Regions from separate parts of the Streptosporangium sp. NPDC002544 genome, predicted to be linked through region 1. Evidence: riboswitches for the same ligand, from Rfam matches in the RefSeq annotation. Region 1 holds a riboswitch; each other region holds the start of a gene.
The links. Region 1 has a riboswitch for cyclic di-AMP ahead of ABT061_RS47565 (C40 family peptidase). Riboswitches for the same ligand answer to the same signal wherever they lie in the genome.

Region 1 (10,525 bases):
CGATCTCCTCGTAGGCGGTGACGCGGACCATGGCCATCAGGTCGTACTCCCCGGTTATGGAGTAGACCTCGCTCACCCCGTCGATCTCGGCGATCGTCTGGGCGACCTCGGGGATCCGGTCCACCTCGGCGTTGATGTGAACGATCGCGGTGACCACGAGCTTCCTCCTCGTTGAGTATTGCCTGCCGTCTTTGACGCTATCAGCGCAGCGGACGGCCCTCGCGCGCCCGGCGTGGCTCGGCCGCCTGGTAGGCGCGGTCGATGCGGGCCTTGAGCCGGCCGGCACCCGAGACGGGCAGGCTCCAGGTGCCCTCCACCTGCACCAGCCGCACCCCCGGGGACTCCAGCCAGCGCAGGACACACTCGGTCTCCTCGGCGCTGGCGGCGTGGACCGGCCCGGGGCCGGGCGGCACCGTCTCGGCGGTGGCCGTCAGCGCCTCGACGAACGGGGTGGGGTGGGCGCCCCTCGGCATCACCCCCGCCGAGGCGAGCCGTCCGTACCGGATGACATGGATCTCCCAACGGCTGCCCGCCACGGGGGCGGCCGCGACCATCTGGGAGATGGCGGTCAGCGACCGCAGCCGCTGCATGCGGGCCGAGGTGCGGACGTAGGAGGCGAGCCGGTCGCGGTCGGCCGCGGCCTCCTCGTAGCGCTGGTCGAGGGCCAGGCGCTCCATCCTGGCCTCCATGGCGGAGAAGACCCCGGCCGCGTCCAGTTCCAGCGCCCGGCGCGCCGCCACGACGTGCACCGCGTACTCGTCGGGGCTCTCACGCCCCTCGCACGGTGCGCCGCACCTGCCGATCTCGGCGAGCGCGCAGGCGGAGCGCCTGGTACGTAGCGTGATCCGCTCGGTGCACTGCCGCAGCGGGATGGTCTCGTGCAACGCGGTGCGGGCGTCCTCGGCGGCGCGGGTGCTGGTGAACGGGCCCAGGTAGGACGCCTCGTCGTCCTTGACCTCGCGGACCACCGACAGACGGGGGAAGAGCTCGTCGGTCAGCTTGAGCCAGAACATCTTCTCCGGGTGGCGCGACCTGCGGTTGTAGCGGGGCTTGGCCGAGCCGATCAGCCTGAGTTCCCTGACCTCCGCCTCCAGCGGGGTCGCGCAGGCGATGGATCTGACCCGCGCGGCGATGCCGATCATCTCGCGGACGCGGGGCCGGGTCTCGCTCGCGGTGAAGTAACCGCGCACGCGGTTGCGCAGGTTGGTGCTCTTACCGACGTAGAGCGGGTCGCCGCCGGAGTCCTCGAAGACGTAGACGCCAGGTCCCGTCGGCACCGAGTCGGCCAGGTGCCGCTTGCGGCGCTGCTCGGGGGTGGGCGCGCGGACGAAGCCCTTGAGCTCCTCCAGCGTCTGCACCCCGAAGGAGCCCGCCCGCTCCAGCAGGGCGTGCAGCACGTCGACCGTGGCCCGCGCGTCGGCGAGCGCCCGGTGGCAGGGCTCGGTGTGGCTGAAGATCGCGGCCAGCGTGGACAGCTTGCAGTTGGGCGCCTCGTCGCGGGTCAGCAGCTTGCGGGCCAACTCGACGGTGTCGACCACCTGGTGGGCGGGCGGCGGATACCCGTGCGCCGCGCAGGCCGCCCTGATGAACCCCAGGTCGAACCCGGCGTTGTGCGCCACCAGGGTGGAGCCCGCGGCGAACTCCAGGAAGGACGGCAGCACCGACTCGATCCGCGGCGCCGCCACGACCATGCCGTCGGTGATGCCGGTCAGCACCGAGATGAACGGCGGGATCGGTGAACCGGGGTCGACCAGGGTGCCGAACTCACCGAGCACCTCACCGCCCCTGACCTTGACCGCGCCGATCTCGGTGATCGCGTGCTCGCCCGCCGAGACGCCGGTGGTCTCCAGGTCGAACACGACGAAGGTGATCTGGCTGAGCGGGGTGCCCAGCTCGTCGAGTGTTCCCTGCACGGCGTAGTTCACGATTCACGACCATAGAAGCCCCGACCGACATTCACCGCACCGGGTTCTTTCGGCGCCGGACGCCCGGAACACCCGTGGTCCGCTAGCTCCCGTCCAGCATCCGTTCGAGGGTGGCCCGGTGCAGCACCAGGTCGTCGGGGTCGTCCGGCATGGGCTGCTCGCCGAAGTGGATGCGGCGGTGCCAGACGCGGGCCATGATGACGCCGTGCCTGAGCGCGGCGTACATCTCGTAGAACTCCATGTCGCGTGGCTTGTATCCCGTTATTTCGTGATACGTCTCGCATACGTCCTCGCGTCGCATGAAGTCGGGTAGGCCGGGCAGTTCCATGACCTCGGCGATCTCCTGGAAGAACCGGTGCAGGAAGATCATCCAGGCGATGTCCAGCTCGCGGGGGGCGATCGTGGCCATCTCCCAGTCCAGCACCGCCACCGGGGTGAAGTCGCGGTACATCACGTTCCCGATGCGGGCGTCGCCCCAGCTCAGCACGTCGGGTCCCGGATCGTTCGGCCAGTGCTCCCGCAGCCAGTCGAACGCCCGCTCCAGCAGCGGGATGCGCATCGAGCCGTGTGCCCACTCGTAGTAGGACCGCTGGTCGTCGACGTGCCTGCGCAGCGCGGACTCGCCCGTCCCCGCGATCTCCAGCGGGCGCAGCTCCGCCGCGGTGAACGGGGCGTCGTGCAGTCTGGCCAGGATCTCGACGCTCTGCCGCTGCAGCCGTGTCCGGTCGGCGGGGGAGGCGTCCAGCAGCCAGCCCTCGAAGGTGTAGGGCAGGACGTCCGGCGGCACGTCGCCGGTGAGCCGCTCCATCACGAAGAATGGGGTGCCCATCGGTGCGGGGTCGGGCTCGTACCACAGGGTCCGGGGCGCGAGGACGCCGGCGCGCTCCCTGACCATCCGCATGACCTCGAACTGCCTGCCGAGGTCGTAGCTCGGGAAGACCGGTACGGCCTCGCTCGCCGGGGCCATCCGGGCGACGCAGCCGACCTCCCGCCTGCCCTCCGCCGCCGTCCAGGAGGCGTCGAAGAGCAGGGTCTCGCTGGACATACCGTTGCCCGAGGGCGCCGACAGCCGGGAGAGCGTGACGGGAGATCCCACCCTGCCGGAGAGCCACGAGCGCATCCGTTCGTGTAACTCATCGAGGTCGCGGGTGGATGTCCGCATATCCTCGGCTTGCCGGCGCTGCTGATCCATCGCGCTCTCCCGGGTGGCGTGCGTCACAAGGCGATCCGCACAGTCGTAACCTAAGAGCAAGCGCTTGTCCATAAAGAGTTCACGGCCGGGTCGGCCGCCGTCCGCCTTACGGTCAGGTCGGGGTCAGGGTGCGCTAGCCGTACCCTTGACGTGAAGACCGATCCGAGTAGGGGCCGTGATGAGTTCAGCCGGAGAGGGCCTGTCTCGTCCGTTACCCGAGCAGGTTCGCTTACACGTCGTGGAACTGGCGTCCCAGATCCTCGGCTCCATGCCCGCCGCCTCGGTGCCGCCGCCGCTGAAGGGGATCGCCAAATTCGACCCCCGCAAACGCGCCAGGCTGGGTGGCGCGCCCATCGCCGCGCAACTGGAGACCGACAAGAAGTTCCGCGAGCTGGTCGCGGAGACGCTGACCGCGGGCTGGCCGGAGCTGGTCGCGAGTCTCGCCGAGGGGGCGGTCCCGCCGGCCGCCGAGCCCGTCATGGTGGCCGCCGCCGCCTACCTGACCCGGCCGCCCGGCTGGGCGGCCATGGTGGAGACGGCCCGCGAGGACCTGGAGCGGTCGGCCGCCGTCGCCGAGGGCTCCGCGCAGGAGCAGACGCTCTCCCGGCTGCGTGAGCAGTTGGCCGCCCAGAAGAGCGCTGCCAAGGAGGAGTCCGAACGGCTGCGCGAGCAGCTCAAGGCCTCGCGCTCGGAGGTCTCCGACCTGCGCCGCAGGCTGCACGAGGCCCGGGAGCGGGCCAGGGCGGCCGAGGCGCGTGCCGCCGACGCCTGGGAGGCGGCGGAGGAGGCGAAGGCCGCCGCGGTCTCGGCGGGGAGCAGCGTGGAGAGCGAGCTGCGCCGTCTGCGCGAGCGGCTGGCCGACGCCGAGCGTCAGCTGGAGTCGACGCGCAGGGCGGCCCGTGAGGGCCGCAGCGTGGAGGACACCAAGGTCCGCATGCTGCTCGACGCCCTGCAGGACGCCGCCGCGGGGCTCCGCAGGGAGCTCGCCCTGCCCTCCGGCATCCACCGTCCCGCCGACTCGGTGGCCTCGGTGGCGCCGGGCAGGCAGGGGGTTCAGGCGGTTCCCGCGCGGGCGCTCGCCGACGACGACCCCGCCCTGCTCGACCAGCTGCTCGCGCTGCCGCAGATCCACCTGATCGTCGACGGCTACAACGTGACCAAGACCGGTTACGGTACGTTCACCCTCGCCGACCAGCGCAATCGCCTCCTCACCGGCCTCGGCGCGCTCTACGCGCAGACCCGCACCGAGCTGACCTGCGTTTTCGACGGCGCCGAGTTGAACGGGCCGGTCCCGGTGTCGGCACCCAGGGGGGTACGGGTGATGTTCAGCGCCCCCGGGCAGATCGCCGACGACCTGATCCGCCAGCTGGTCCGCGCCGAGCCCACGGGACGCGCGGTCGCGGTGGTCTCCTCGGATCGGGAGGTGGCCGAGTCGGTCCGCAGGATGGGCGCCCGGCCGGTTCCCTCGCTGCTTCTTCTCAGACGTCTGGGGCGGGCGTGAACCTTTCCCGGTGATGGCGCATCGAACCACCGGAAGGTATTTCGATCTCCCCAGGGGCACTCGATGAAGAAGATCATAACGCTCGCCGTCGCCGTTCTGGCCATCGGGGCGACCGTTGCCACACCGGCCGCCGCGGCTGCGGCGGCCGGCATTCCCAAGGGCTTCCTGCTGTACGAGAAGGACGCCGCGAAGAAGGACGACAACCCCGAGACCAACTGGACGGTCAGCAACTCGGTGAAGGCCCGGCTGGCCGTCGACCCGTGTGACAGGGCCGCGCCGGCCGCGACCGGCAGGACGGCCGCGCGGACGGTGACCTTCACCGGTGTCCCGGACTTCCTGAAGGTCGAGCAGGTGATCCTGTACCGCTCGAAGGCCGCCGCCGCCGGAGCCGTGGCCCAGCTGCGCTCCGCCCTGACCACCTGTGGTTCCAACACCAACGCGGGCTCCACCTACCGCTACGTCTCCTCGCGCCTGACCGGGCTCGGAGACGAGGCGCTGAAGGTCTCCGGGCAGGTCTACTACGGCAAGAAGGCCGGCGTGGGCGGTGACCGCAGCGTGCTGGTCAGGAAGGGCAACGCGGTCCTGGTCTACCTCTGGGGCGGCGAGTACTCCAAGCCGGCGAAGAGCGACTGGACCAGGCAGCTGAGCGACGCCAGGAAGATGACCGCGAAGATCTGCGACATCGCCGCCTGCTGACCGGGCGATTCGGGGGCCACCCAGGGAGACCTGGACTGCTACCTGCAGCTATAGGGCTAAACACGGGAAAAGGTGATCTAAACCTTACTTGTTCTGTACTATTCGCCGCAGGTCTGTGCAGTCTGGAGGCGTTGACGTGGCCGTGGCGGGTATGCCGGTTGGACTCATTCGGATACCGGTGGCGGCCGGGCTCGCCCTCGCGCTGCTGATGGTGCCGGTGAGCGGGGCCTCCGCGGAGCCGAAGCCGACACTCGCCCAGGCCAAGAAGAAGCTGGAGAAGCTCAACGAGCAGGCCGACCAGATCGTCGAGAAGTACAACCAGGCCTCGGAGAAGTGGAAGCGGGCCAAGAAGAAGTACGTGACGCTGAACAGCGAGCTCGCCCGGCAGAGCGAGCAGGTCGCCGGGCTGCGCAAGGAGCTCGTCGCGATGGCGGTCAGCACCTACCAGTTCGGCGCGGTCAACAGCTGGGAAGGCATGATCTACCAGGCCGACCCCGGCGCGCTGCTGAGCGGCCTGGCCTCGGTCGACCAGATGTCGGCCTCCCGGGCCCAGTCGCTGAGTGCCTTCGACGAGGCCACCAAGGCGCTGCGGCTCAACAGGAACCTGGCCAAGGGCGCGCTGAGCGAGGCCGACGAGACGCGCGACGAGCTGGCCAAGGAGAAGGCCAAGGCCGACAAGATGGTCAGGGCTCAGACGAAGATCCTGCGCGAACTCAACGTTTTCAAGACGGGCAACCCCGAGAGCACCGGGATCCAGTACAGCGGCCCCGCCTCGGGCAACGCCCGCGCCGCCCTGCAGTTCGCCTTCGCGCAGGTCGGCAAGCCCTACCAGTACGGCGGCACGGGGCCTGGCGGCTGGGACTGCTCGGGCCTGGTCCAGGCCTCCTGGCGCAGCGGAGGGGTCAGCCTCCCCCGTACCACCTGGGAGCAGTGGAGCTGGGGCACCAGCCGCAAGGTCTCGCTGAACGACCTCCAGCCGGGCGACCTCATCTTCAGTGAGGGCCTGGGCCACGTCAGCATGTACGCGGGCAACGGGCAGATCGTGCACGCCCCGCAGACCGGCGACGTCGTCAAGGTCGTCCCGCTCTCGGCCTACGGCCGTCGCCTCGTCGGAGCCGTCCGCCCCTGACGCGCGGTGCGCGGGTCCCGGCGGCCGGAAAACCGGGTGCGTCGCGCGCGGTGGCGCTGCCAGCATCGGAACATGATCACTTCATGGATGCTCGACGAACTCGCCCATGCCGGTCCCGAGCACCTCGACGCCGCGTTCGTCGCCGGGTTCGACCGCAAGCAGGGCAGGCCCGATCCGGGGGAGGACCTCGCCGCGCTCGCCGGGCGCGGCCTGGGGGAGACGGCGACGGTCGTGGAACTCGGCGCGGGGACGGGGCAGTTCGCGCTGGCCGCGGCGCGGCGGTTCCGGCGCGTGGTGGCGGTCGACGTCTCCCCGGCGATGCACGACTTCCTGACCGTCCGGGCCGCCGAGGACGGCCTGGCCAACCTCGAATGCGTGCGGGCGGGCTTTCTCTCCTACGAGCACGCCGGGCCACCCGCGGACGCGGTCTACACCCGTCACGCCCTCCATCAGCTCCCCGACTTCTGGAAGGCGGTCGCACTCGACCGCATCGCGCGGATCCTACGGCCGGGGGGCGTCCTGCGCCTGCGCGACCTGATCTTCGATTTCCGGCCGGCCGAGGCCGACGCCGTGCTCGGCCGCTGGCTCGACGGCGCGGCCGACGATCCCGCGCTGGGTTACACCCGCGAGGACTACGCCGAGCATCTGCGCACCGAGTACAGCACCTTCCGGTGGCTTCTCGAGCCGATGTTCGACGCCGCCGGGTTCGAGATCGTCGAGGCGGACTTCAGGGAATCGATCTACGGCGCCTACACGTGCGTCCGGCGCTGACCCGTGCTCCGCGGCGGGAGAGGGCACCCTCGCGGCTTCAACCGTGAATTATGGCAAATGTGATGAACATTACAGAAATCGCGATTTGTCGAGCGTCATTCCGGGAGTGTGACGAGAGTCATATCTCAATGGCATAAATGGCCATTAAGCAGGGGTAACAGGAAGATCACGAAGACTTATTGATCTTCTTGTTTGGCGAATGCTTTGCCGAAGGTTGGAGATCGGGGTAACTTCTGGCCTCGCGACGTGCAAGCCATGCCGTCGCGGTGAATGTCGGTCTTCGGGCCGGTGTCCCTATAGAAATCCAACCGGCCGCCGTTCCCCTGCCGGGGACGGACCTCATCGCGGCGGCCCGCCGAATCTATGCAGCCAGGAGGCATGGAACCGGGGACCCAAAAGGCCCGACACAGCGTGGCCAGGGGTGAATCAGCGCATTTGCGCCGTAGGGCATCTTCCAAGCCCGAACCCGTCAGCTAACCCGGTAGGCATCAGTGGAAGCACCAAGGAGAAATCCTGTCTACCACCCCGTGTAACACCCGTCTGTCGCGCCTTTTCCGCCTTTCCCTCGGCGGCATCGCCCTCACCTTGACCGCCTCAGCCGGAGCGGTCACCCTGGGGCCGACGGCGGCCAGGGCGACGACGGACAGCACCCCTGAGATCCTGGTCAACACCGCGGCCGGAGTCTCCGAGCAGGCCGAGAGCACGAAGAGAACCGTGCACAAGGCCAAGGCCGGTACCAAGGTCAAGACCAAGATGAGCAGGGCGGCCCTGCAGAAGGTTCGGGCTCGCAAGGCCGTCTCGACGGCCAAGAAGCAGGTCGGCGATCCGTACCGGTGGGGTGCCTCCGGTCCCGGCGCGTTCGACTGCTCGGGGCTCGTCAAATACGCCTGGCGCAAGGCGGGCGTGTCCATCCCCCGGATCACGCACAGCCAGTACCGGGCGATCAGGAAGAAGGTCTCGTGGAGCCACCTGCGCCCCGGTGACCTGATGTTCTTCAGTGGAAAGGGCCACGTCGGCATGTACGTCGGCAAGGGCCGGATGGTCCACTCGCCGAGCAGTGGCAAGACGGTCCGGATCGTGAAGCTGGAGGGGTACTACAGGTCCTCCTTCGCCGGAGCGGTCCGGCCCGGAGCCTGAGCCCGGGCAGGGGCGCCGGCCCCGTTCCTCACATGTGCGGGGACGGGGCCGCTCCGTTTCCGGCGAAGGCCGCGAGCGCGTGGCCGGCGGCCTGGGCCGGCGCGGATCCGCGCCACCGGATCACGTTCCGCTCCGGCGGCAGAACACGGCAGGTCAGGGCACGCTCGCGCCCCGGCGGGCACTCCCGCGCGGGCCTTCACCCCCGGCCCGAAGGCCGGAGCGCCGGCCCGCGTTCCGCTAGCATCACATCGTTATGTCCGTCCCGAAGGGGCGCCGCACCGTGCTCGCCGGGATGCTGGCGCTGATGAGCGTGGGCCCGTTGGCCGGGACGGGACCTCTCCTGGCCGGAGCCGGCCCTCTCCACCGCGCCGGAGAACTCCCCGTCGGCCTTCGCGACCTGTGGCCCGGTGCCGCCGTCGTCGTCCGGGGCGAGCACTCCCTCGTGATCGGCCACGACGTCGCGCCCGCCGTCCTGCGGGACCTGGCCGCCAGGGCCGACCGGGCCCGCCGCGCGGTCGCGGCGATCTGGGGGCCGGTCCGAGCGGTGATCCTGTTCCCCGCCACCGACACCGAGGCCGCGGCACTCGCCGGAGCGGAGAGCACCCGGGGCCTGGCCGCGATGGCGACCGCGGACCGGGTGATCGTCCTGCCCTCGGGCTACGCGAGGCTCAGCACGACCGGCGGGGACGTGGTGATCACGCACGAGCTCGTGCACGTGGCCACCGGCGCGACCCGTGGCGGCCGGGTGCCGATGTGGCTGTCGGAGGGCTTCGCCGACTACGTGGGCTACCGCGATGCCGGGATCCCGGTGCGGACGGCCGCCGCCGAACTGGCCGCCGAGGTGCGCGCCGGAGTCCTGCCCGCCCGTCTCCCCGGTCCCGCCGACTTCGCCCCCGGCGCCCCGCGGCTCGCGCAGGCGTACGAGGAGGCCTGGCTCGCCTGCCGGTTCATCGCGGAGCGCTTCGGCGAGAAGGCTCTGGTGAGGCTCTACGGCGGCGATGTCGCCGGCACGCTCGGCCTGTCGCCTGCCCAACTCACCGTGGCGTGGCGTGACTACCTCGGAAAGGAACTCGCCTGACATCCTTGTGTCCTTTCCCGGTCCAGGGCTCACCTGGCGGATCTCGCCGTGGCGAGGAGTGGTCGGCGGGTGCCTCGCAAGGCACGGGAGGGAGCCGCGGCGTGCCGCGGTGACCGGTGACGACTCGGCGAGGCGCCGTCCGGCCGACCGCGGCAGGCAGAAGATCCAAAGGACGGGGCCCCGGGTTCGGGCTCCACGCTGGAGGTGTTTGATGACGCTGAGTACGACGGACGCGCCCTCGGGCGTGCGGCCGGCGGGGTGGGCGCTGGCCGCGCTGGGGGTGGTCACGCTGGCGGTCGTGGCGTTCACCACGCCCTGGCGGGCGCTGCCCGAGGGGGCCCCGGCGGTCGTCCCCGATCCGGCCCGCGACTTCACGGCCGAGCAGATCGCCAGGTCCGAGGCGTTCGACAAGCTGGTCAGCGTACCGGGTTACCTCTCCCTCGGCCTGACGCTGGTGGTGGCGGGGGTGCTGGTGGGCACCCCGCTGGGCGCGCGGCTCGTCGGCCGGCTGCGGGGGCCGTGGTGGTTGCGGGCGCTGCTCGGCGTGCTGGCGCTGTCGGTGGCCGTCGCGATGCTGCGCTGGCCGCTGGGGATGTGGTCGGAGACCTACCTGCGCGACTTCGGGCTGTCCACCCAGACCTGGCCGACCTGGACCGTCGACCGGATCAAGAGCATCGGTGTCGGCACCGCGCTGACCGCGATCATGGTTCTGGCGGTGGTCGCGCTGGCGCGGCGCTACCGGCGCTGGTGGATCCCGGCGGCGGCCGGCGCGTTCGCGCTGACGGTGGCGGCCTCCTTCGCCTATCCGGTGCTCATCGAGCCGATCTTCAACGACTTCAGGCCGATGGAGGCCGGACAACTCCGCGACGACCTGCTCGCCATGGCCGCCAGGGACGGCGTGCCGGTGGAGGACGTGCTCGTCGCCGACGCCTCCCGGCGGACCACCGCGCTCAATGCCTACGTCTCCGGATTCGGCGCGACCCGCAGGATCGTCGTCTACGACACGTTGCTCCGGGCGCCCGCCGACGAGGTCGAGCTGGTGGTCGCGCACGAGCTCGGTCACGCCAAGGCGGGCGACGTGCTCTCCGGTACGCTC
Region 2 (10,525 bases), on a different contig from region 1:
ATCACTCCCGGTCCTGCCCGCGCCCCACGGTCGTCTGGTCGGACCGGAAACGTCACCGGCCTGTTCCCGTGCCGTCGACGTGCTCGGCGTGGGAACAGGCCGGTTGGTGTGCGGCGTGCCTTCGTGGCCGCGCGGCTCAGCGAACCTCGTAGATCGCGGTGGTGCCGCTGACCTCGTTGCCCACCACCAGGAGCGCGTGGCGGGTCGGGCTGTCGGAGGCGGAGACGAACAGCACGCCCTCGGGGCCTACGTCCCCGGCGGTGCCGTCCGCGACCGAGCCGGCGAAGTCGCGGGTGTTGAGGTATCCGGCCAGGCTCGGCGCCCGGGGATCGTCGATGTCGTAGGCGACGATCCCGCCGACCCGCTCCAGCCCGGCGAAGGCGTAGGTGCGGCCGCGCACCTCACCGACCGTGACCCCCTCGGGCTCGGGGCCCTTGTTGTCGCTGCGGCTGTCGAAGGAGTCGTTCGCCTCGTTGTCGGCGTTGAATGCCTCGGGCAGCTCCTTGGCGACGAGCCGCTCCAGCTCGTCGCCGGAGTCCCAGACGAGCTCTCCGGAGGCGGACCTGATCGAGATCGAACGGGCGCCGAACGCGTGCAACTCGGTGTAGGCGCCGCTCGCGTCCCTGGGCGAGTCGACGGCCACGTTCAGCCGGCCGAGTTCGCCGTCCTTCTTGAGGTTCTCCGCGTCGGGCATCGCGAGGTTCAGCGACTTCACCCTGACCTCGTCGGCGTGGCAGCCCCAGTCGCGCCCGTCGCCCTCGTTCGCGGTGACCAGGTAGGTGCGCCCGCGGTCGCGGAAGTGCGCGATCCCGTCGGGCTGGTAGAGGCCCTTCACCGGCCTGGGCCTGATGTCGATCTTCCCGTCCCTGTCCGAGGCGTCGAAACCGCTCTTCGACCAGTCCTTCAGGCCCAGCGGGACGACGTCGCGGACCTCCACCCGCTTCAGGTCGACGATCGCGAGCGCGTTGTTCTCCTGGAGGGTGACGTAGGCGGTGTCACCGTCGACCGTGACGTACTCGGGTTCCAGGTCCTGGGCGGCGGTCGCCCCGGGACCGGTGATCCGCACCCCCTTGGCCCGCAGCCGCTCGGCGTCGAACTTCTGGAACCCCGCGGTCCGCACCGTCCAGCGCTTCAGATCGACAACGCTCACCGAGCCCTCGGGGTCGACCTTCTCCCCCTCGCAGTAGGAGGACGGCTCGCCCTCGTTGGCCACGACCACCCGGTGCCCGTCGGGGGTGAAGGTCACCATGTCGGGCAGCGCGCCGACGGTCACCTGCTTGAGCTTCTTCCCGCTCCGGGCGTCGAAGAAGGCGACGGTGCCCGGGTCGGTCTTGACCGCGGCCTGCTGGGCGACGGCGACCAGACCGTCGCGTACCGCGACGCTGTTGGCCCCGGGGGTGGCCAGGGTGGCGACCTTGCGAGGCTTGCGCGGGTCGCGGATGTCGAGCACGTCAACGGTGCCGGCCTGCGCGTTCACGACGAACACCCGGCGGGTCTTGGCGTCGTACGCGGTGATCTCCGAGGCGCCGGCGGCGACGGTGCCGGTGGTGTAGCGGCCGAGGAAGGTCAGTTCGATGCCTCGGGGGCCGGATTCGGCGGAGGCCGGGGCCACGGCCGCGGGCAGCAGGATCAGGCCGGTGGCCGCGGCGACGGCCGCTCGGGTGAAGGTCGTGGTGCGCATAGGAGAGATCCTCACGACATACCGTGACTCTTCCCTGACGCCGAGATGACCGGGAGATGAAGCCGTCCGGTCGGATGCGCTCCCGGACGTGCCGGTCATGTCCATTGACGCGATGACTACTGGCGGGCCAGGGGTTACGGTCAAGATGAGGGCCGGGAGAGAACCCGGGAGGGCATCGGGAGGGCATGATGACCATCGACGTACCCGAGGCTTACCGTCGCGCGCTGGACGACTTCGGCGCTCTCGTCCACCGGATCGGCCCCGACCAGTGGGAGAATCCGACACCGTGCGTCGACTGGGACGTGCGCTCCCTCGTCAACCACGTGGTCGGCGAGAGCCTGTGGGCTCCCGAGTTGCTGGCCGGGCGGACCCACGCGGAGATCGGCGACGCCTTCGAGGGCGACCTGCTCGGCGACGACCCCATCAAGGCGTTCGACACCTCGGCCGTGCCCGCCATCCAGGCGGCGATCGATCACCGGGTCCTCGACCGCGTCGTCCACCTGCCCTTCGGCGACGTGCCCGGCCGGGAGTACATCACCGAACTGTTCGCCGACGCCCTCATCCACACCTGGGACCTGGCCCGCGCCATCGGCGCCGACGAGCGGCTCGACCCGGAGTTGGTCGCGGCCTGCGCCACCTGGTTCGCCGACGCGGAACCCGGCTACCGGCAGACCGCGGCCGTCGGGGAGCACCAGGCCGGAGAGCACCGGAAGGTGCCCTCCGACACCGACGCGCAGACCCGGCTGCTGGCCTCCTGGGGCCGCCGCGCGTGACCGCCAGTCCCCGTGGACTCGGGCTCTGTGATCAGTACGGCTAGCGAGCGGTCGGCCGCTTGCCGTGGTTGGCCTTGTGCTTCTTGCGGGCCTTGCCCTTACGCGATCTTCTGGCCATGCCGACCACCCCTTCCCTGAGGTCCTTCCAGGTCCCGCGAGTGCCGGCCTCCGTGATTCCGGACCCGTGATTCCGGACCCGTACGGGACTCGATGTCACCGGTTCAGACCTTCACGTTCCTCCTGCGACGCCCGGCGCACAAGGCCCGAACCGCGATCCGCCCCGCTCCGGTGGGTGCGTTGCCCCAACCTTGACGATCAGCGCCTCCCGCACCTGAGGGTCCTCCCCTCCGGCCAGGTTCTAGGCTCGCCCTCATGCGCGAGAAGCTGATGGCCCGCTGGCTGTCCCTGTCCGGCCCCGAGGCCGAACCCCTCGGCCGTGAACTGATCACCCGGTACGACGAGCCGCACCGCAGGTATCACACCACCACCCACCTGGAGGCCGTGCTCGCCCACATCGACACCCTGGCCTCTCATGCCGAGCACCCGGACCTGGTACGGCTGGCGGCCTGGTTCCACGACGCCGTCTACGACCCGCGGCGCGGCGACAACGAGGAGCGGAGCGCCATCCTGGCCGAGCGCGCGCTGCCGGAGATGGGGCTCTCCCCCGAGGCGGTGGCCACGGTCGCCCGGCTGGTCAGGCTGACCGTCACACACGCCCCCGCACCGGGCGACGCGGACGGGGCCGTGCTGTCCGACGCGGACCTGGCGATCCTGGGCGCGTCGCCGGAGGTCTACGCCGCCTACGCGACCGCCGTGCGCGAGGAGTACGCCTTCGTGCCCGACGACGCTTTCAGATCCGGCAGGGCCGCGGTGCTGCGCTCGCTGCTCGATCTTGCGGCGATCTTCCACATCGCCGATCTGGAGGAGGCGGCGCGGGCGAACATCATGGCGGAGCTTGAGCGGCTGTGAGCAGATGACCACCATAATTCAACAGTATTTCCCGATACCTGCCGTGGTATTTTGGTGGAATCTGGTGAATTAAAGGGAGTGAGTCAATGCTCGCCCAGCAGCGGCAGCAGGCGATCCTGGAGAGGGTGCGGAGCAGGGGCGGGGTCAGGGTCGCCGATCTCGTCCGGGAGCTCGGCGTGTCCGACATGACGATCCGGCGCGACCTTGAGGTGCTCTCCGAGCGCGGGCTGGTGGAGAAGGTCCACGGTGGCGCCACCGCCACCGGGTCCGGCTCGACCGAGGAGCCGGGCTTCGCCGCCAAGTCGGCGCGCCAGCAGGCGGAGAAGGAGACGATCGCCCAGCAGGCCGCCCGGCTCGTCCGGCCCGCCACCGCCATCGCACTCTCCGCGGGAACCACGACCTGGACGCTCGCCCACCACGTGACCGACGTGCCCGAGCTGACCGTGATCACCAACTCGATCCGGATCGCCGACGTCTTCCACCGCTCCCCCAGGGCCGATCGCACGGTCGTGCTCACCGGCGGGGTCCGCACCCCCTCCGACGCGCTGGTCGGCCCGGTCGCGGTCACGGCGATCCGGGGACTCCACGTCGACACCCTCTTCCTCGGCGTGCACGGGATGAGCGCCCGAGCCGGGTTCACCACACCCAACCTGCTGGAGGCCGAGACCAACCGCGAGCTGGTCGCCTCCGCACACCGCCTGGTGGTGCTCGCCGACCACACCAAGTGGGGCACGGTCGGCATCAGCACGATCGCCGAGCTGGCCCAGGCCCACATCGTGGTCACCGACTCCGGCCTGGCCGAGGAGGCCCGCGAGGAGCTCGCCGCCTCGGTGGGAGAGCTGATCATCACAGAGCCACAGCAGGAGAGCGAGAGCGTCGGCCGATGAAGCGTACGATCACCCACCTGGCCGACGGCCGGGAGCTGTTCTACTTCGACCGCCGCGACGACGCCGACCGCGGAGCGGTCGACGGACGCGACCTGCCGCCCCGCCCCACCGCCTCCGAGTTGCGTTACGACCCGCTGACCGAGGAGTGGATCGCGGTGGCCGGACACCGCCAGGGCCGCACCTTCCTGCCTCCGGCCAGCGAGTGCCCGCTCTGCCCTTCCACCTCCGGCAACCTCACCGAGATCCCCTCCGCGGCCTACGACGTGGTGGTCTTCGAGAACAGGTTCCCCTCGTTCTCCACCTATCTGGGCGACTATCAGCAGGTCGGCGGGTTGAGCGAGGTCCGTCCCGGGATCGGCCGCTGTGAGGTGGTCTGTTTCACCTCCGAGCACGACTCCTCGTTCGCGATGCTCCCCCCCGAGCAGGTGGAGCTGGTCATGGAGGCCTGGATCGACCGTACGGCGGAGTTGTCGGCGATGCCGGGCGTGGAGCAGGTGTTCTGTTTCGAGAACCGGGGAGCCGAGATCGGCATCACCCTGGCCCACCCGCACGGCCAGATCTACGCCTACCCCTACGTGACCCCGCGCACCAAGCTGACCCTCGGGGCGGCCGGGCGCCACCGGGAGCGGACCGGCGGCAACCTGTTCGCCGACGTGCTCGCCGCGGAGCGGGAGGCCGGGGTCCGGGTGGTGGCCTCGAACGAGCACTGGACGGCCTTCGTCCCGGCCGCGGCGCGCTGGCCGGTGGAGGTTCACCTCTACCCCCACCGGCAGGTCCCCGACCTGGTCGGGCTGGAGCCCGCGGAGCGCGCGGCGTTCGGACCGCTCTACACCGACGTGCTCCGCCGCCTCGACGCGTTGTTCGGCGTGCCGATGCCCTACATCGCGGCCTGGCACCAGGCGCCGGTCAACACCGGTCGTGACCTGTCGTACACGCACATGGAGCTGTTCAGCATCCGCCGCGCGCCGAACAAGCTGAAATATCTCGCCGGCTCCGAGTCGGCCATGGGTGCCTTCGTGAACGACGTGCTGCCCGAGGAGACAGCACACCTTCTGCGCTCTGTTGTCACGAACTAATCACCAATTGGTCTCGTCTTGAAGTCGCGTGACCCTGTGTTTACCACTACTATCCTTCCCACATCGGCTGCAACAGCCGATATGCCTAATCCCAGGCGCATCGCCCGGGAGCCGGGGAACCACCGCACCTGGGGTGAAACCACTTCGGTGGAAGGGCGTTCTCCAGCCCGAACCCGTCAGCTAACCCGGTAGGCGGAAGGAGAGGAGAGTTCGTGGCGGCCCCGTCCCCCACGTTCCGTCGGCATGCGGCTCTGGCCCTTTGTCTGAGCCTGGTCGCCACGTTCACCCTCGGTGCCCCCACCGCGGGAAGCGCGGAGCCCAAGCCGACCGAGGCCAAGCTCCGCGCCGAGCTGGCCAAGCTCGGCAAGAAGGTCGACGGGCTGATCGAGGCATACGCGGCCAAGCGCGAGTCCCTCAAAAAGGCACAGAAGGCCGAGGCCGTCGCCAAGCAGAACCTGGCCAGGGCCTCCGACCTCTACGCCAGGGCGGAGAAGCAGGTCGACTCCATAGTCCAGCTCCGCTACCAGAGCAGCATCGGAGGCCTGCCCGCGCTGCTGTTCGCCGACGACATGGGTGGAGCCGCGGTGATGGAGCAGCTCACCGCCCAGCAGAGCGCCCATCTGCAGGGCTTCGCCGAGAGCTTCGAACGTAGGAAGAGGGCGACCGAGACGGCCGCCAGGCTCACCGACGAAATCAGGGAGGAGGCCAAGGAGATGCAGACCCAGCGTGACGAGGTCGAAGATCTGATCAAGGACATCAAGAACAGGCTCGACCAGCTCGCCCCCGTCGGCTCCGGGCGCCGCGCCGACGGCAGCTGGGCCCCGCAACTCCCCACCGGCGCCGACAACATCACCGACCGGACCCGGATCATGCGTGAGGCCGTCAAGAGACGCTTCGACCTCCCGTACGCCGTCGGTTGCTACCGGTCCGCGAACGACGGCGGCGAGCACCCCCTCGGCCGCGCCTGCGACTTCATGATGAGCACCGGCGGCACGATGCCCTCAGCCGCCAACCTCCGGCTCGGCGACGAGATCGCCGCCTGGGCCATCAAGAACAAGGCCAAGCTCGGAGTGAAGTACGTGATCTGGCGCCAGCGCATCAACCACGGCTCCGGCTGGAGAACCATGTCCAACCGCGGCGGCATCACCGCCAACCACTACGACCACCCGCACATCTCGATGTACTGAGCCGCCAGGTTCCTGAACTGCGGTGATCTCGCTGTAATCCCCTCTCAGGACACAGCGAGGTCCCCGAGACCCGGCACGATTCAGTCACTGGCGTTCGATTGGATGGGCGTATGACTGCTCATGATGTGGCCCGTCTGCTGCCCGGTGTCCCGATGCTCCGCGACCTGTGCCGGTCCATGGCGGTGCTGGAGGCCATCCTGAGCCCGGAGTGGGAGAGCCGCTACCACTCCTTCGACGCGGGTTGGAGTCCGAGGGCGGAGATGGCTTACACGATCACACACCACCGACCCGCAACCACCACCTGAGCAGGGCGAGATGCCACTGGCGAGGTATCTGCCCTTCCCTACGGATCTGGTGGTCAGGTGTCGTACAAGCCGTCCCAGGGTTCGTAGAAGCCGAGGTTGTTCGGGTAGAGCTCGGCGTGTTCGGTGCCTTCGAAGGTCTCGATGACGAGGCCGAAGAGCACGCCGTCGACGTCGCGGCGAAAGGGCCGGATGGCGATGTCGCCGAAGCGGAGGCCGGGGAGGGCATCGAGCCACTGCTTCAGCCGCTCCTGCGCTGCGTCGACGGCGGCCCGGTGGTTGTCGTCGGTCCCGGTGCGCTCGATGCGGGAGTCGAGGTGGTGGCCGGCGGCGTCGAAGGTGTGCAGGACGGCGTGCCAGCGTTTGTGCGCCTGCCAGTCGTCGGTGTGCGTGTAGCCCTCGGGGAAGGCGGCGACGACGGAGCCGAGGAACTGCCCGCCCTCCCAATGGCCGATGGTGTCGGTGTGGTAGTCGGGTTCGTAGCTGATGGGGATGATCTCGGGGACTGCCATGTGCGGGAGAGTAGCGATCGGGTCCGACACGGCCCGGAACTCACAACCTCCGCACGGCCGTGTCGGCGAGACGGGCACGCGCTACCCCCGGTGGGCGGCCGTAAGCGGGTCAGTCGCGGCCGGTGGAGCCCTCGGGTGGGACAACAGGGGCGGTGGAACCGCGTACCACCAGTTCGGTGGCGAGTTCGACGTGGTGGGAGTCGACTCGTTCGCCTGCCGCCAGGCGCAGGGCCGTGCGTACGGCGACGCCGCCCATCTCTCGCAGCGGCTGGCGTACGGTGGTCAGCGGGGGCGAGGCCATGCAGGCGACCTGGGTGTCGTCGAAGCCGACGATGCTGAGGTCCTCGGGCACGCGCAACCCTCGCGCCCTGGCCGCCTCCAGCACGCCGAGCGCGATGTCGTCGCAGCCGGCGAAGATGGCGGTGGGGACCTCAGGCAGGTCGAACAGGGCCGCGCCGCCCGTCACACCCTCCTGGTAGCGGAAGTGCCCCGCCCGTACGTAACCCGGAGGAACCGAAGCGCCTGCGGCCTCCATGGCGGCGCGGTAGCCGTGTAGCCGGGCCTGGTTGCAGGCGGCGGTGGCCGGGCCGCCGAGGTAGGCGATGCGCCGATGTCCGAGCGTGAGCAGGTGCTGCGTCGCGGCCAGGCCCCCGGCGAAGTTCGTCGAGCCGACGCTGGTGACCCCCCTGGTCTGCGGCAGGTTCAGCGGGTCGATCACGACCAGTGGCAACCGCACGCGGGACAGGGCGGCGAGCTGCCCGGCGGTCAACTCGCTGGTGATGGCGATCAGGGCCCGCCGTCCGGCCGTGACCAGGCCGCGTGCCCAGGCTCCGGCGCGGTCGGCGTTCGTCCGGATGCTCACCACGATCGCCGCGTCGACCTCGGCCCCGGCCTGCACAGCGCCCTGGACGATCTCGGTCGAGTACGCGTTGAGATCGGCGTCCAGCTCCACTTCGATCGTGTCCGGCACGGCCGCGTCGCCCCGGCGGCGCTGCGGCGGCGCGACGTAGTCGTGCTGCTCCAGCAACGACTCCACGAGGGAGCGGGTCACCGGGGAGACGTCACCTCGGCCGTTGAGCACCTTCGACACGGTCGCGACCGACACGCCCGCCGAGGCTGCGACCGTGGCCAGCGTGGCCCGTTTAGGACTGGCCGGCATCTGTTCCTCCCTGCTGTGTGGCGGAAGAGCCCGGTGTCGGTTCCACATCCACGCGGGTGACCAGTCGGCGGCCCAGGCCGACGTGACGCAGCGGGCCGGTCAATCGTATGTGGCCCCGGCAGGGCAGGTCGGACGCCGACGTGCCCACAAGCACCTCAAGGTCCCCCGGTTCGACGATACGCCGCAGATCGCGCCCGGTGAACGCGGTCCGGTCGGCGGGCACGGTGAAGGTCGCCAGGGCGCTCGCGCCGGGCTCCAGCCGGACCCGGGCGAACCCGGTGAGCTGCCGCACCGGTCGGGTGACCTGGGCGACCACATCGTACAGGAAGAGCTGGACGACCTCCTCGCCCGCCCGGCCCCCGGTGTTGCGTACCCGCACCGACACGGTGAACTCGCCGTCGGTGGGCACCTCGGCGTCGCTGATCCGCAGGTCGTCGATCTCGAAGGTGGTGTACGAGGCGCCGTGCCCGAACGGGAACAGCGGGGTCGGGTCGAGATTGCTGATGCCGTGGCTGTTGGAGCCCAGCGGCGGCTGCAGGTAGGTGCCCGGCTGCCCGCCCGGGCCGCGTGGGATCTGCACCGGCAGCTTTCCGCTGGGCTGCACCCTGCCGGACAGGACCCCGGCGACGGCCGCCCCGCCCTCCTCGCCGGGCATGAACGCCTGGACGAGCGCGGCGGCCGTCCCGGACACCCGGCCCAGCGCGTATGGACGGCCCGAGACGACGACCACCACGACCGGCGTGCCGGTGGCGGCCAGCTCGGCCAGCAGGTCCTCCTGCACGCCGGGCAGCCGCAGGTCTTCGGCGTCGCAGCCTTCGCCCGACGTACCCAGCCCGAACATCCCCGCCAGGTCGCCGACGACGGCCACGCACACGTCGGACTCACGGGCCGCCTGGAGTGCGGCGGCGAAGCCGGAGCGATCGTCGCCCCGCACGTCGCAGCCCGGCTCGTGGATCAGCTCGGCATCGGGCAGCTCGGCCCGCAGCGCGTCGAGCAGGCTGGGTGCCGCCACGCCGAGCCCGAGCCCCGGATGACGGGGCAGCACGTGGTTGGGGAAGGCGTAGCAGCCCATTAACGTGTGCGGGTCGTCGGCGCAGGGGCCGACCACGGCCACCCGGCGCGGCCCCGGACGCCCCTCGCCGAGCAACGGCAGCGCGGTGCCCGCGTCGAGCAGCACGATCGACCGCTCGGCCAGTTCCCGGGCCAGTGCCCGGTTGGCCGGCGAGTCCAGGTCCACGGCCCGTGCCCCGGCCACCGACTTCTCCGGCGTCCAGTCCGGGTCCAGCAGTCCGAGCTGCACCTTCTGCGTGAGCAGGCGCCGGGCGGCCCGGTCGACCAGGGACTCCGGCAGCTCGCCCCGCCGCACCCGCCCGGCGAGGTGCTGGCCGAAGCCGAGCGTGTCGGGCAGCTCGACGTCGATGCCCGCGGTCAGCGCCTGCACCCCGGCCTCGTCGGTGTCCGCGGCGACCTGGTGCGTCGTCGCGAGGAACGGGATCGCCCAGTAGTCCGACACCACCGTCCCGGTGAACCCCCACTCGTCGCGCAGCAGGTCGGTCAGCAGCCACGAGTCGGCCGCGGCGGGAACGCCGTCCACGTCGGAGTACGAGTTCATGACCGAACGCGCGCCGCCCTCGACGATGGCGGTCTCGAACGTCGGCAGGATCATGTCCATCAGCTCGCGCCGGCCCATCGGCACCGGGCCGTGGTTGCGGGCCGCCCGGGAGGCGGAGTAGCCGGCGAAGTGCTTGAGCGTGGCGATGATCCCGGCGCTCTCGAGGCCGCGCACGTAGGCCGCGCCGAGCATCGCGACGAGGTACGGATCTTCACCCATGGTCTCCTCGACCCGGCCCCAGCGGTAGTCGCGCACCACGTCCAGCACCGGCGACAGGCCCTGGTGGACGCCCACGGCGCGCATGTCCCGCCCGATGGCGGCGGCCATCCGCTCCACCAGGTCCGGGTCGAACGTCGCGCCCCAGGCG
Region 3 (10,525 bases), on a different contig from region 1:
AAACGGCTGGTTCGCCATCTCACCCGCCGGAGCCAGAGCCGGCCGCTCCACTCCCTGACGCTGCCTCGCCACGGCGCCGCGGCGAGCGTCATCGCCTGTCAGGCGGCGGCTCGTCGGGCAGGGTCATGATCGCGGCAGTGCCCCCTCCGGGCGCCGGATGAAGCCGCAGTGCCCCACCGTGCAGCTCCGCCACCCATTGTGCGATGGTCAGACCCAGGCCGGTGCCGTCCGCCGCGTCGCTCCGGAAACGCTGCGCCGGGCGGCCGTCCGGACCCGGACCGGGACCCGGACCGGCATCCTTGATCACAACCGTGCCGTCGGTGACGACGAGGGTGATCGTCGCGGGTTCGGCACCGGTCCGGCCATGCCGGACGGCGTTGTGGACCAGATTGCGGATGGCGATGCGGACCAGGGTCGGGTCACCGCTCGCCACCGTGGGCGAGACCGACACCGCCGCCGTGTGCGGCGGCTGCACGGTCTCGGTCACCACCTCCTCGGCCAGCTGGTCGAGGCGGAACGGCTGCCGCTGGAGCTCTCTCAGCCCGGCGACGAGACGCGCCCGCATGAGCAGCGCCTCAACCGAGTCGGCAAGCCGTTCGGTGGAGCGCAAAACCTGCTGCAACGCCTGAGACTGCCGGCCGGGATCCTTGATCGCGGCCTCCGACAGTGCCCGGATGACCGTCAGAGGGGTGCGCAGCTCATGCGCCGCGTCGGCGACGAACCGCTCCTGCTGGCCCAGCGCCTCGACAGCCGGCTGGGTGCCCCGCCGGGCCAGCAGATGCCCGCCGAAGCCGGCCAGGAGTGTGAACACCGCTCCTCCGGTGAACAGGATCCACCCCAGCCGCCGATGGGCCCGCTGAACGGGCTCAAGATCGACTGCGACCACGATGGTGCCCGACACCGCTCCGGTGACGGCGTGCGAGAACGGGACCGCGAGCAACCGTGAACGACGCCCCACGCTGGTGACGGTCGCGGCGAGTTCGCCGCGCCCCTGCCAGACGGGCCGGGCGAGGCCGCGCAGAACCTCTGGCGCGATCACCGGCAGGCTCGACGGATACGCGAAGACGAGGCGGACGTCGGTGCGGGTACCTTCGTACACGTGCACCGCGGTCGGGCCCTTCGACGCCGGATCGGCGAAGAGGCGGTCCAGCCGCAGCGCGCCGGACTCGTAGTACAGCAGGGCTTTCGCGGTCCGGGCGGTGCGCTCCAGCTCCGCCCGGACGAGACCGTCGCGCTGCTGCTGGTCGACGACCATCGCGACGGTTCCCATACCGGCCAGACCCATCACATTGAGGGCTGTCAGCAGCAGGGCCAGGCGGACCCGAAGCCCGTTGAGGCGCCCGGTCGTCTGCAGATGTGTCGGCTGGGTCCCCTTCTGACCCCTGCCGCCGGGATCGGGGCCGCGGAGACGTAGCGGGTTCACAGCCGCACGGGCCCGGCCCGGTAACCGGTACCCCGCATCGTGAAGATCACGGCAGGCTCACCGAGCTTGCGTCTCAGCTGGTTGACGACGACGTCCACCACATTGGACGCCGGGTCGGCCCGCTCGTCCCAGCAGTGCTCGATGAGCTCGGTACGGGTGACGACAGCCGGTTGGTGGGTCATCAGGATCTCAAGGACCGCGAACTCCTTGGGCGTGAGGGTTTGCAGCACCCCGGCGCGGCGGACCTCCCGGCGGGCCACGTCGAGCGTGACGTCGCCGACGCGCAGGACCGGCGGGACCATCGTGGTGCGGCGCCGGCACAGGGCGCGCACCCGCAAGACCAGTTCGTCGGTGGAGAACGGCTTGGTCAGATAGTCGTCGGCGCCGGCCTCCAGGCCTGCCACCCGGTCGCTGATGTCGTCGAGCGCGGTCAGCATGATCGCTGGTATGGCCATGCCGGCCTGACGGCGCCGGTGGAGCTCGTCGGCCGAGTCGCCTTCCGGGAGCATCCGGTCGAGGATCAGGCAGTCGTAGTCGTTGACGCTCATGCTGAGGTCGGCCTGGCTCCAGTTGGCCGCCTCGTCGACGGCGAAGCCGGCCGAACGCAGCCCGGAGACGACGGCACCCCGCACGTCGGGATCATCCTCGACGACGATCACACGCATGGGACGAGGGTAGCGATCCGCCGGGGGAGTTCAAGACGAGGGTGGCGACCTGTCAGGAGAGTTCAACCAGCCGCGTGCGGAGCGGGCCGGGGGCGTCCGGGCGTTCACCCGCCCGGTCACCGCGTGTGATCACAGGGCATCGCGGAACTCGCATGAAGGCTCCTGACGAATCTCTCCTCCGGAGATCGGATCGGTTCCCGTTTCCGTGGTACTTCTCCCCCTTCACCGGATCTTCATCGAATCCTCATGATCATCATCGCAGAATTCATGTCGGGCGCCCGCGGTGTGGGACGCCCCCGTACGCTGAGGCATCCGCCAGGCGGCGGCTGGACGGCCTAAGCGCCTGGAGGCGATCGATGCGCAGCGCCCGCCGGTTGGCCGCCTTCGCCGCGGCGGCGCTGCTGGCGGCCGTGCCGGGGTGCGCCGACATCGGGGGGCGCGTCTCGGATCAGGGGCGCTGCGGCCTGCGTATCGCCTTCTTCGGGCCACTCACCGGCGAGTCCATGAACCTCGGGCGCAACATGCGCGAAGGCGCGCTGCTCGCCGTCGAACAGCACAACGCCCGGAATCCGGCCTGCCCCGTCGGGCTCGTCGACTTCGACACCCAGGGGGATCCGAAGCAGGCGCCCGAACTCGCTCAGCAGGTCGTCGCCGACCCCGCGATCATCGGTGTCGTCGGGCCGGCGTTCTCCGGCGAGTCGCAGGCCGCCAACCCGATCCTGAACCAGGGCGGGGTCAGCACCATCACCCCGGCGGCCACCGACCCCGGCCTCAGCCGCTGGGGGCGATCGACCTTCCATCGCATCCTGGGCAGCGACGCCGCGCAGGGACCGGCGGTCGGCCGGTACATCAGGGAGAGGCTGCTCGCGCGGAAGGTGTTCGTCATCGACGACATGAGCCCCTACGGGCGCGGCCTCAGTGAGCTGGTCATGAAGGAGCTCGGCTCGCTGGTGGTGCAGAGCGCCTCGGTTCAGCCGAATTCGGTCGACTTCCGCGGCGCGGTCTCCGAGGTCGAATCGGCCGCCCCCGACGTGGTCTTCTTCGGCGGTTACTACACCCAGGCCGGCCGGCTCCTGCGCGAGCTGCGCGACGCGGGCGTGAGCGCCGTCTTCGTCTCGGGCGACGCGGTCAAGGACGACGGGTTCGTCCGCACGGCGGGGGCCGAGGCCGCCGAGGGCGCAGTTCTCACCTGCCCGTGCCGGCCGCCGGAGAAGGATCCCGGGTTCGCCCGGCGCTACCGGATCCGTTTCGACCACGACCCGGGCACCTACAGCGCGGAGGCCTACGACGCCGCCACCGTCTTCCTGCGGGGCATCGACGCCGGCCGGACGCGACGCTCTGACATGGAGGAGTTCGTCGACGGCTACTCCGGCGCCGGTATCACTACGAAGATCCAATTCAACGGCGACGGCGAGCTTGCCGGCTCCTCGGTCACGGTGTGGGCCTATCGCGTCCGCGGCGGCCGGATCGTCGCCGACGACAGGCCGATCCCCGGAAACTGACCGCACAGGAGATCAGAAATCATGACAAGCCCCCCGATCGCCTATCGAATCCCCGGTCCGACCGCGTCGTCCCCGAGGTCACCGTCTGCCGGACGCCTCGACTGCGCGAGCGGCACCGTCCACCGCGCCCTCGCGGAGGCTCCGATCGGCGGGTACGGCATGCTGGAGGCGGCGCTCGCCTGGCAACATCTGCGCTCCGCCGGACCCGGGAACACCGGCGGAGGGACACACGCCACAGCGTCGCGTCATCTTCCCGTCGTGGAGACGCGCAGCGGGGCGGTGGCGGCACGGATCGCCCGGCTGCTGTCAGGGCTGGCCTGGGCCATCGTCACCCAGGCCGACGCCGGCGACACCGGCTTCAAGCGGTCGCCGGTCATGCGCGTCGAGGTGCCCAGAACGCTACACCGTAGGGTCCTGCGGGCGTTGACCAACGCGTGGCGCGACGCCCGGCGGCAGTTCGACCCGAGCGTCCCGGGCACCGCCACCGACGCCGACGCGGCCGTCGCCCTGTGGCGCATGGGCATTCTCGTCGCCGGGCTCGGTCCCAGCCACAACATGGTCTACCTGCGCACCGGCACGTCCACGATGGCCGAGATGATGGCAGCCGCCGCCAGGTGTCTCGGCCTCACCCCGATCGTGGACAATGTCCAGGGCGCCCCGGCGGTAGCCCTCTACCATCGGGGTGAGGTGCACTGGCTGCTCGCGGAAGCGGGAGCGGGAGGCGCGGCGACCATGTGGGTGCGCGGTGGCCGTCCCGCCGGTGCCGCCGGTACCGGCGTCGGGCTCTGGCCATGAAATCGCCGTCAGGGGCGCCGCTCGAGCGAGCGGCGCCCCTGGGCGAGTGCGGATCGGCCCGCGTTCACCGGCGGGGGTGCCGGGTGCCCGCCCCATGGGGGATGGCGCGGGCGGCGGGTGTGGATCAGCCGGAGTAGACGGGGTAGCCGTAGCCGACGACCTGGGAGACGGGCCGGATGCGCTGCTCGACGTTGCCGTTGCCGGTGTTGCCCTCGATCGTGGTGATCGTGCCGTCTCCGTTGTCCTTCTTCACGAAGCCGACGTGGTCGATGCCGTCGAGGCTCTTGCCGCCGGCCCAGTCGAAGTAGACGACGGCGCCGGGAGTGGGGGTGGTGCCCCAGTGATGGTTGTTCTTGAACCACTTGGCGTGGGTGACGGTGTAGGCGTCCCAGCCCATCGTGGGCCGGATGCCGGCCATCTCACCGACCCAGGAGACGAACATCGCGCACCAGGGGGCGTTGGCGTAGCCCTGGATGCTGCCGCCGTCACGGGCGACGGTCTCCTTGGCGCGCGGGGAGGACATGTACCACGAGTGGAACTTGGTCCCGCCGCCCTGGGAGTTCTCACGGACGCCGATCTGCTTGGAGGCGAGGTCCAGGACCTGCGCGGCGGAGACCTTGGGCAGCCTCTCGGCCGCGATCTCGAGCGGGGTTCTCGCGGGCCTGTGCTGCGAGACCTCGGAGACCTTCGTCTCGGCGGGCGGGTTCAGAGCGGTGTGGCTGTCGGCCAGGGCTGCGGAGCCCACGGAGCCGGTCGCCAGGACGACGCAGGCGCCCAGGAGGGCGCTCGCCACGCGGGGGGCGCTGAAGGTGGGGGTGAGGCGGTGCTTGGTCATACCGGGGTTCGACTCCTTGCTTCGCTTCCATGCCGCCTACCGGGTTAGCTGACGGGTTCGGGCTGGGAAGTGCCCTACGGCGCGAGAACGCGCTGATTCACCCCAGGAACGTGGTTCCCCGGTTCCGCAGACTTCGCGGATTCGGCGGCCGTGCTCACCGCGGGCGGAGGGGTTCCGCCCAGGTGGAACACGGTCGGGCAATGTGACGGCAATGCTTAGATCTATACAGACCCAGACATTTGCCATGAACAGGACGAACGTACGTCACTCGGACAGACGATTACAAGTAGGACACATTGCCCTGACTTGGTGATACGTCCAAGTCGCGGGGGTACGGCGGGGGGTCGCTTGGCCTGGGAAGGGGGCGGGTCACGCCCGTCCTCCGGCCGGTCGCGGCGGGCGGGGTCGCGGCCCCGTCGCGGGCGGGATCCCCTGTTTCCTCGGCGATCCAGCCGTGTGGTATCCGCCGGTGGATCGCCTGACCCGGGGTGGTATGGCGTGATCGGGAGGCTCGCCGGTAAGGGTGTCAGGCCTTAACTCTTTGCAACAAATATTCGATGGTAAAAAGTGTGGAGCGGATGCGTCCTCCTCCCCCGGAAGGCCCGAACAAGGTTCGGCGGCCCAGGGGCCCTCCGGCGGCAGGGCGGGCCTCAGCTCTCCTGGCCGGACCAGGAGCGGAACAGCGGGAGCAGGAACCGGTCGACCGTGTCCTCGACGAACTCCCGATCCAGTGGCTTGCCGGTGAAGAGCAGCCGGTACCACACCAGCGCCTCCTTGCCCGCCCAGCGACGGTAGATCGTGACCTTGCTCGCGCTGGCCCGCCTGGCGATCTGGTCGATGGACATCCGGTCGTATCCGACCTCGGACAGCAGAGCGGCCGTCGCGTCGAGGAAAGATCGCGCGCAAGCACGCGTGGGCGGCTGTTCATCCGTGGTTCCCCGGCGCTTAAGGCCACCGGGTTAGCTTGGGTCAGTCGTGAACGGGTCATCACCCGGCGTGGAGGACGGTCGAGACCACGCGCGGGATCAGGGTTCGGCCATCGCCTGGGTGGAATCCCCGCTGCAGATGCTCTGCGCCGTGGAGGCCCACCACGCGGGGCTGCTCGGTGCCCGCAGCCACCTCGTGCCCAGGGCGAGGCTCCGCCCCCTGGCCGTCACCGGGCGCGAGCTCGGGCGCCTCACCCTGCCGCCGGGCCTGGAGCTCACCGCCGCGCGGCCGGACATGCCCAGGCCGCGCCGGGGCGTGACCTGGGCGGTGGGCGACGCCTTCTCCGGCAAGGTCCAGTTCCGCTGGCTCACCGGGCGCCCCGGCCGTATCGTGATCGTCGACGACGGGCTGGCCACCATCAGGCTCCTGGAGTTGCTCGTCGGCCACGCGGGTACGCCCCTGCTGAGGGCCCGGGGGAAGGCGGGACGGCTCAGAACCGCCCTCGGCGCGGCGGCCGGACTCAGGTTGCGCGCCGCGGCCCGCTCGGGTCGGCTGTCGATCTTCACAGCGCTGCCCGTTCCCGCGGACCTGGCGAAGGCCGTACGGGCGAGAGGGGCCGAGCTGATCACCCACGACTTCGCCTGGCTGCGGTCGCAGCCGCTGCGCGTGCCCCGTCCCAAGGAGCTCACGGTCGTCCTCGGCACCTCGCTGGTCCGCAACGGCCTGATCCACCGCGACCACTACCTCGGCTGGCTGGCCGCTCTCGGCTCGGCCGGGCCGGTGGCCTACTTCCCGCACCGCAGGGAGGACCCCCACGATCTCGCCAAGGTCGGGGAGCAGCCCGGGATCACCGTCTACGGTGGCGGGATCCCCGCCGAGATGACCCTGCGCGGGCTGGCCGCCGGGCAGCGGGTACTGAGCCTGCCGTCCACCGCGGTCACCTCCCTGCGGGTCCTGCTCTCGGCCAGGGGCGTCCCGGTCGAGACGGTGGACGTCCCGGACGAGTGGTGGACGGTGGAGGCGGCCCCCTCGCTCCGCTCCCACCTGTCGATGTTCGCCCATCACGACACGGGAGCCACCGGGGCATGACCTCGTGACCTCGTGACCTCGTGACCCCGCGGCCGGAGGCCGGTGGCGTGCCGCCCCGGGATGCGAGCCGCGCCGGGTCCGCCCATGTGAAATCGGATATGAAGCGGGGGATCCCCGTTGGAGGTTCTCGTTGAAGGTCCTGGCCGTGGCCGACTCTGACTCCTACCTGAAGTGGGCGGCCTGCCTGCTGCGGGACCTGCCCTCGGGATGCACGAGGGAACTGGCGGTCATCCGCACCCCCATCACCCCGTCCCCGGCGCAGATCAGTGCCGCGGTCGCGGGCTCGGCGGCGGATCCGCCGGTGCTCTCGGCCCGCGCGCTGCGCCGGGCCGCCGAGCGGCTCGGGCCCGACGTGGTGCTCGCCGCCTGCACAGGGCCCGTGGTGGACGTGCTGGTCGGCGAGGTGCTGGCCGGGTTGCGGCCACGGCCGGTGTTCGTCTCGGGCCTGCCCGGCATCTCCGTCCCCGCCACCGAGAAGGCCTGGCTGTTCCGTAGCGGATGCGAGCTGTTCGTGCTGCACAGCGGGCGGGAGGTCGAGGAGTTCTCGGCGATGGGCCGCGAGCTGGGCGGGGGCGGCCAGGTGGGGCTGGCCCGGCTGCCGTTTCTGCGAGGCCAGGAGGAGGTCGCCCGCATCGGGCCGCGGGACCGGGTGGTGTTCGCCACCCAGGCCAAGGTGCCCAAGCGGAGACAGGAGCGCGAGAGCATCCTGCTGGCCCTGGCCGAACTGGCCGGGCGGCGGCCGGATCTGGACGTCGTCGTCAAGCTCCGTGCCCTGGACGGCGAGCGGCAGACCCACAATGAGCGCCACCACTACCAGCGCCTGTGGCAGTCGCTCGTGGAGGAGGGCAGGGTGCGCGCCGGGGCCGTGCGCTTCGCGGCGGGGCCCATGCACGAGCACCTGGCCCACGCGGCCGGGTTCGTCACCGTCAGCTCGACCGCCGCGCTGGAGGCGATCGCCCAGAAGGTGCCCCTGCTGGTGCTGTCGGACTTCGGGGTGGGCGCCGAGATGATCAACCTGGTCTTCGAGGACAGTGGCCTGCTCGGCACCCTCGACGATCTTTCCGCGGGGCGCTTCCTGGACCCGGACGACGGCTGGTGCAGGGACAACTACTTCCATCCCGGTGACGAGAGCGACTGGGTCTCGCGGATGGTCTCCCTGGTCGGGCAGGCACGCTCGGGACGCCTCGTTCCCGCCAAGTCCCTGCTCGACGGCCCCGAGTACGCCGCCGCCCGCCGTCGCGCCCGGATGCGCGTGGAGGTCCCGCCGAACGTGCTGCGCATCGGCTACCGCGCCAAGCGCCGGATGCGCCGCTACCTGAGTCGTCCGTAGCGCTTTGCCCCTCAGGCCGGAGGGTTGATAACCGTTCCGTCGTGGCGGGGCAGGGAACGCTGATTCGCCGTTAACGGCGAATCAGCGCATGCCGGCGTGACCGCGTCAGATACCGCTGGATGAGCGGGAACGGAGCAGGAAGGGTTCGCAAGCCTGTGGAGACCCGATAAGGCCACCCCGGTGGCGCGGGTCGACGAGGCAGGAAGCCGCAGAGGTACCGCACACGCGGTACTCATGCCGAAGAGCGCGTCAACTCAGGGCGCCGGGCCGGCACTCGCGCCTCGCCTCCGGACCGGAGGAGACGGCGCGGCACGGGGACGCGGGGCGATCCGCCGTTTCCCGCCCGTGCCGTGCCGCTGTGGCCGTCCGGCTCAGGGAAAGGTTCTCGACAGGCGGCTGCGGAGCCTGCCCAGGGGGCTCCGCTCCTGGGGGGCGGCGACCGGGGCGCCGGCCGGAGCGGTGGCCGATGCGCCGGCCGATGCGGTGGTGGCTGAGGTGGCGATCAGGTCCAGGGCGGCGAGCCGCCGGTGCTTGAAGTAGCGGTCGGGGCCGCAGGCCTGGAGATAGGCCGCGGCCTGCTCGCGCAGCCCCGGATACGCCTCGCTCCGCATGCAGTAGCCGACCGCGCCCACCAGGGCGGAGACGTCCACCGGCGGGGGCTCCCACAGCGAACCGTCCGTCGACAGGCGGGGCAGCAGGGCGTCGGTGATGGTCGCCGGGATCCGGTTGCTGTTCTCGTACGGGGAGAGCCGCTCCAGGATCAGCTTGCCGCCCACCGTCGCCACCGGGAGCCCGAAGTACCGCCCGGCGGTGATCAGAGCGGTGGAGAAGCAGCCGACCACGAGCTCGGGCCCGAGGGTGGCGAAGCACGACTCCGCCGGGACGCTCTCCGCCACCACGTCCAGCTCGACGCCCAGCTCGGCGGCCGTCTCGCGCAGCCGCTGGGCGTGCCGCCGCCCGGCGGCCGGGTGCGGTTTGAACAGCACGCGCGAAAACCCCCGGGCGACGAGGCCGCGCAGCATGTCGGCGTGGAGCTCCGCCTCCTCCTCGGAGGTGACGATGCCGAGGGCGGACAGGTACTGGCCGAGGATCATCGCCCGGCCCGAGGGCGGGTCATCGGCCCGGTGGCCGACCACGTCGAGGAAGGCCCGGTCGGGGAGGGGTTCGGCGGGCACCCCGTACTCGGAGAGCAGCAGCGGCCGAAGACCGGGCACCAGGTCGAGGTGGAGCAGGCGGGTGATCCGCCCGTAGATCTCCTGCGGCAGCGGGTCGCGGGTCGGGCCGTAGCTCATCAGGCCGTCGGAGTAGACCGAGATCGGGCAGTCCCTGACCAGTCCGGCCAGCGTCTTGGCAGGGGGGACCGCGACGGATTCCAGAACCAACTCGGCGGGCCCGGCTCCCAGGGACAGGTGCGAGCGGAGCAGGCGGCCCAGCATCGGCACCTCGACGACGCGTGCCTTCCAGTCCGATGGATGCAGCGGGGCCACGATCTCGTTCCACGAGTGAATCTCGTCGAAGCGCGGGCGCAGCGTGGCGAAGCCCGGGGTCTCGTCCAGAGCCGGGGTGATCTCCGGGATGGCCGCGTTGTTGGAGACCAGCAGGATCCGGCGCCCCTGGCGGGGGCCGAAACGGCCGTCGTCGATCGCCGCCGCCAGCGTCATCGCACCGAACAGGGTCGAGGCGTAGAACAGCTGCGTCATCGGCGCTCCAGGAGGTCGAGCAGGATCTGATCGCGTTCGGGGTCCAGGGCGGTCCCGGCGAGCAGGTCGGCGGGGAACCGCCTCAGTGTCGTGGCACCGCGCTCCTCGAAGCGGGCTCGAAGCTCGGGGGAGAGGCGCTCGCCCAACTCCAGGTGGTGGGCCAGCAACGCGCGGAAGGTGCGCACCGCCTTGGGCATGAACTCCTCCTCCAGGTCCGCGAAGACCAGGTCGAAGGCGTCGAAGAAGTGCAGTTGCCTGG

Region 2: it holds a riboswitch for cyclic di-AMP, as region 1 does, so the genes downstream of both, ABT061_RS44320 (coiled-coil domain-containing protein) here and ABT061_RS47565 (C40 family peptidase) in region 1, are expected to answer to the same signal.
Region 3: it holds a riboswitch for cyclic di-AMP, as region 1 does, so the genes downstream of both, ABT061_RS21795 (CHAP domain-containing protein) here and ABT061_RS47565 (C40 family peptidase) in region 1, are expected to answer to the same signal.

What each region holds. Positions count from the first base shown of each region.
Region 1 covers NZ_JBEOWJ010000066.1:15,087-25,611, forward strand. Annotated here, with positions in the region: gene ABT061_RS47530 (Lrp/AsnC family transcriptional regulator) at 1-157, opposite strand, end outside; gene ABT061_RS47535 (DEDD exonuclease domain-containing protein) at 201-1,925, opposite strand; gene ABT061_RS47540 (phosphotransferase family protein) at 2,008-3,117, opposite strand; gene ABT061_RS47545 (NYN domain-containing protein) at 3,356-4,618, shown strand; gene ABT061_RS47550 (hypothetical protein) at 4,682-5,314, shown strand; gene ABT061_RS47555 (C40 family peptidase) at 5,466-6,443, shown strand; gene ABT061_RS47560 (class I SAM-dependent methyltransferase) at 6,516-7,214, shown strand; cyclic di-AMP (ydaO/yuaA leader) riboswitch at 7,558-7,717, shown strand; gene ABT061_RS47565 (C40 family peptidase) at 7,800-8,351, shown strand; gene ABT061_RS47570 (hypothetical protein) at 8,605-9,429, shown strand; gene ABT061_RS47575 (M48 family metallopeptidase) at 9,641-10,525, shown strand, end outside.
Region 2 covers NZ_JBEOWJ010000050.1:25,683-36,207, forward strand. Annotated here, with positions in the region: gene ABT061_RS44295 (choice-of-anchor I family protein) at 137-1,681, opposite strand; gene ABT061_RS44300 (TIGR03086 family metal-binding protein) at 1,867-2,454, shown strand; gene ABT061_RS48500 (50S ribosomal protein bL37) at 2,495-2,572, opposite strand; gene ABT061_RS44305 (HD domain-containing protein) at 2,827-3,423, shown strand; gene ABT061_RS44310 (DeoR/GlpR family DNA-binding transcription regulator) at 3,510-4,310, shown strand; gene galT (galactose-1-phosphate uridylyltransferase) at 4,307-5,386, shown strand; cyclic di-AMP (ydaO/yuaA leader) riboswitch at 5,459-5,595, shown strand; gene ABT061_RS44320 (coiled-coil domain-containing protein) at 5,599-6,573, shown strand; gene ABT061_RS44325 (hypothetical protein) at 6,684-6,878, shown strand; gene ABT061_RS44330 (hypothetical protein) at 6,932-7,387, opposite strand; gene ABT061_RS44335 (LacI family DNA-binding transcriptional regulator) at 7,497-8,546, opposite strand; gene ABT061_RS44340 (beta-xylosidase/alpha-l-arabinosidase) at 8,530-10,525, opposite strand, start outside.
Region 3 covers NZ_JBEOWJ010000013.1:213,995-224,519, reverse strand. Annotated here, with positions in the region: gene ABT061_RS21820 (hypothetical protein) at 1-58, shown strand, start outside; gene ABT061_RS21815 (sensor histidine kinase) at 89-1,423, opposite strand; gene ABT061_RS21810 (response regulator transcription factor) at 1,420-2,088, opposite strand; gene ABT061_RS21805 (branched-chain amino acid ABC transporter substrate-binding protein) at 2,445-3,590, shown strand; gene ABT061_RS21800 (hypothetical protein) at 3,612-4,385, shown strand; gene ABT061_RS21795 (CHAP domain-containing protein) at 4,510-5,220, opposite strand; cyclic di-AMP (ydaO/yuaA leader) riboswitch at 5,239-5,377, opposite strand; partial or broken gene ABT061_RS21790 (helix-turn-helix domain-containing protein) at 5,871-6,098, opposite strand; gene ABT061_RS21785 (hypothetical protein) at 6,268-7,236, shown strand; gene ABT061_RS21780 (DUF6716 putative glycosyltransferase) at 7,382-8,566, shown strand; gene ABT061_RS21775 (alpha-2,8-polysialyltransferase family protein) at 8,938-10,266, opposite strand; gene ABT061_RS21770 (glycosyltransferase family 2 protein) at 10,263-10,525, opposite strand, start outside.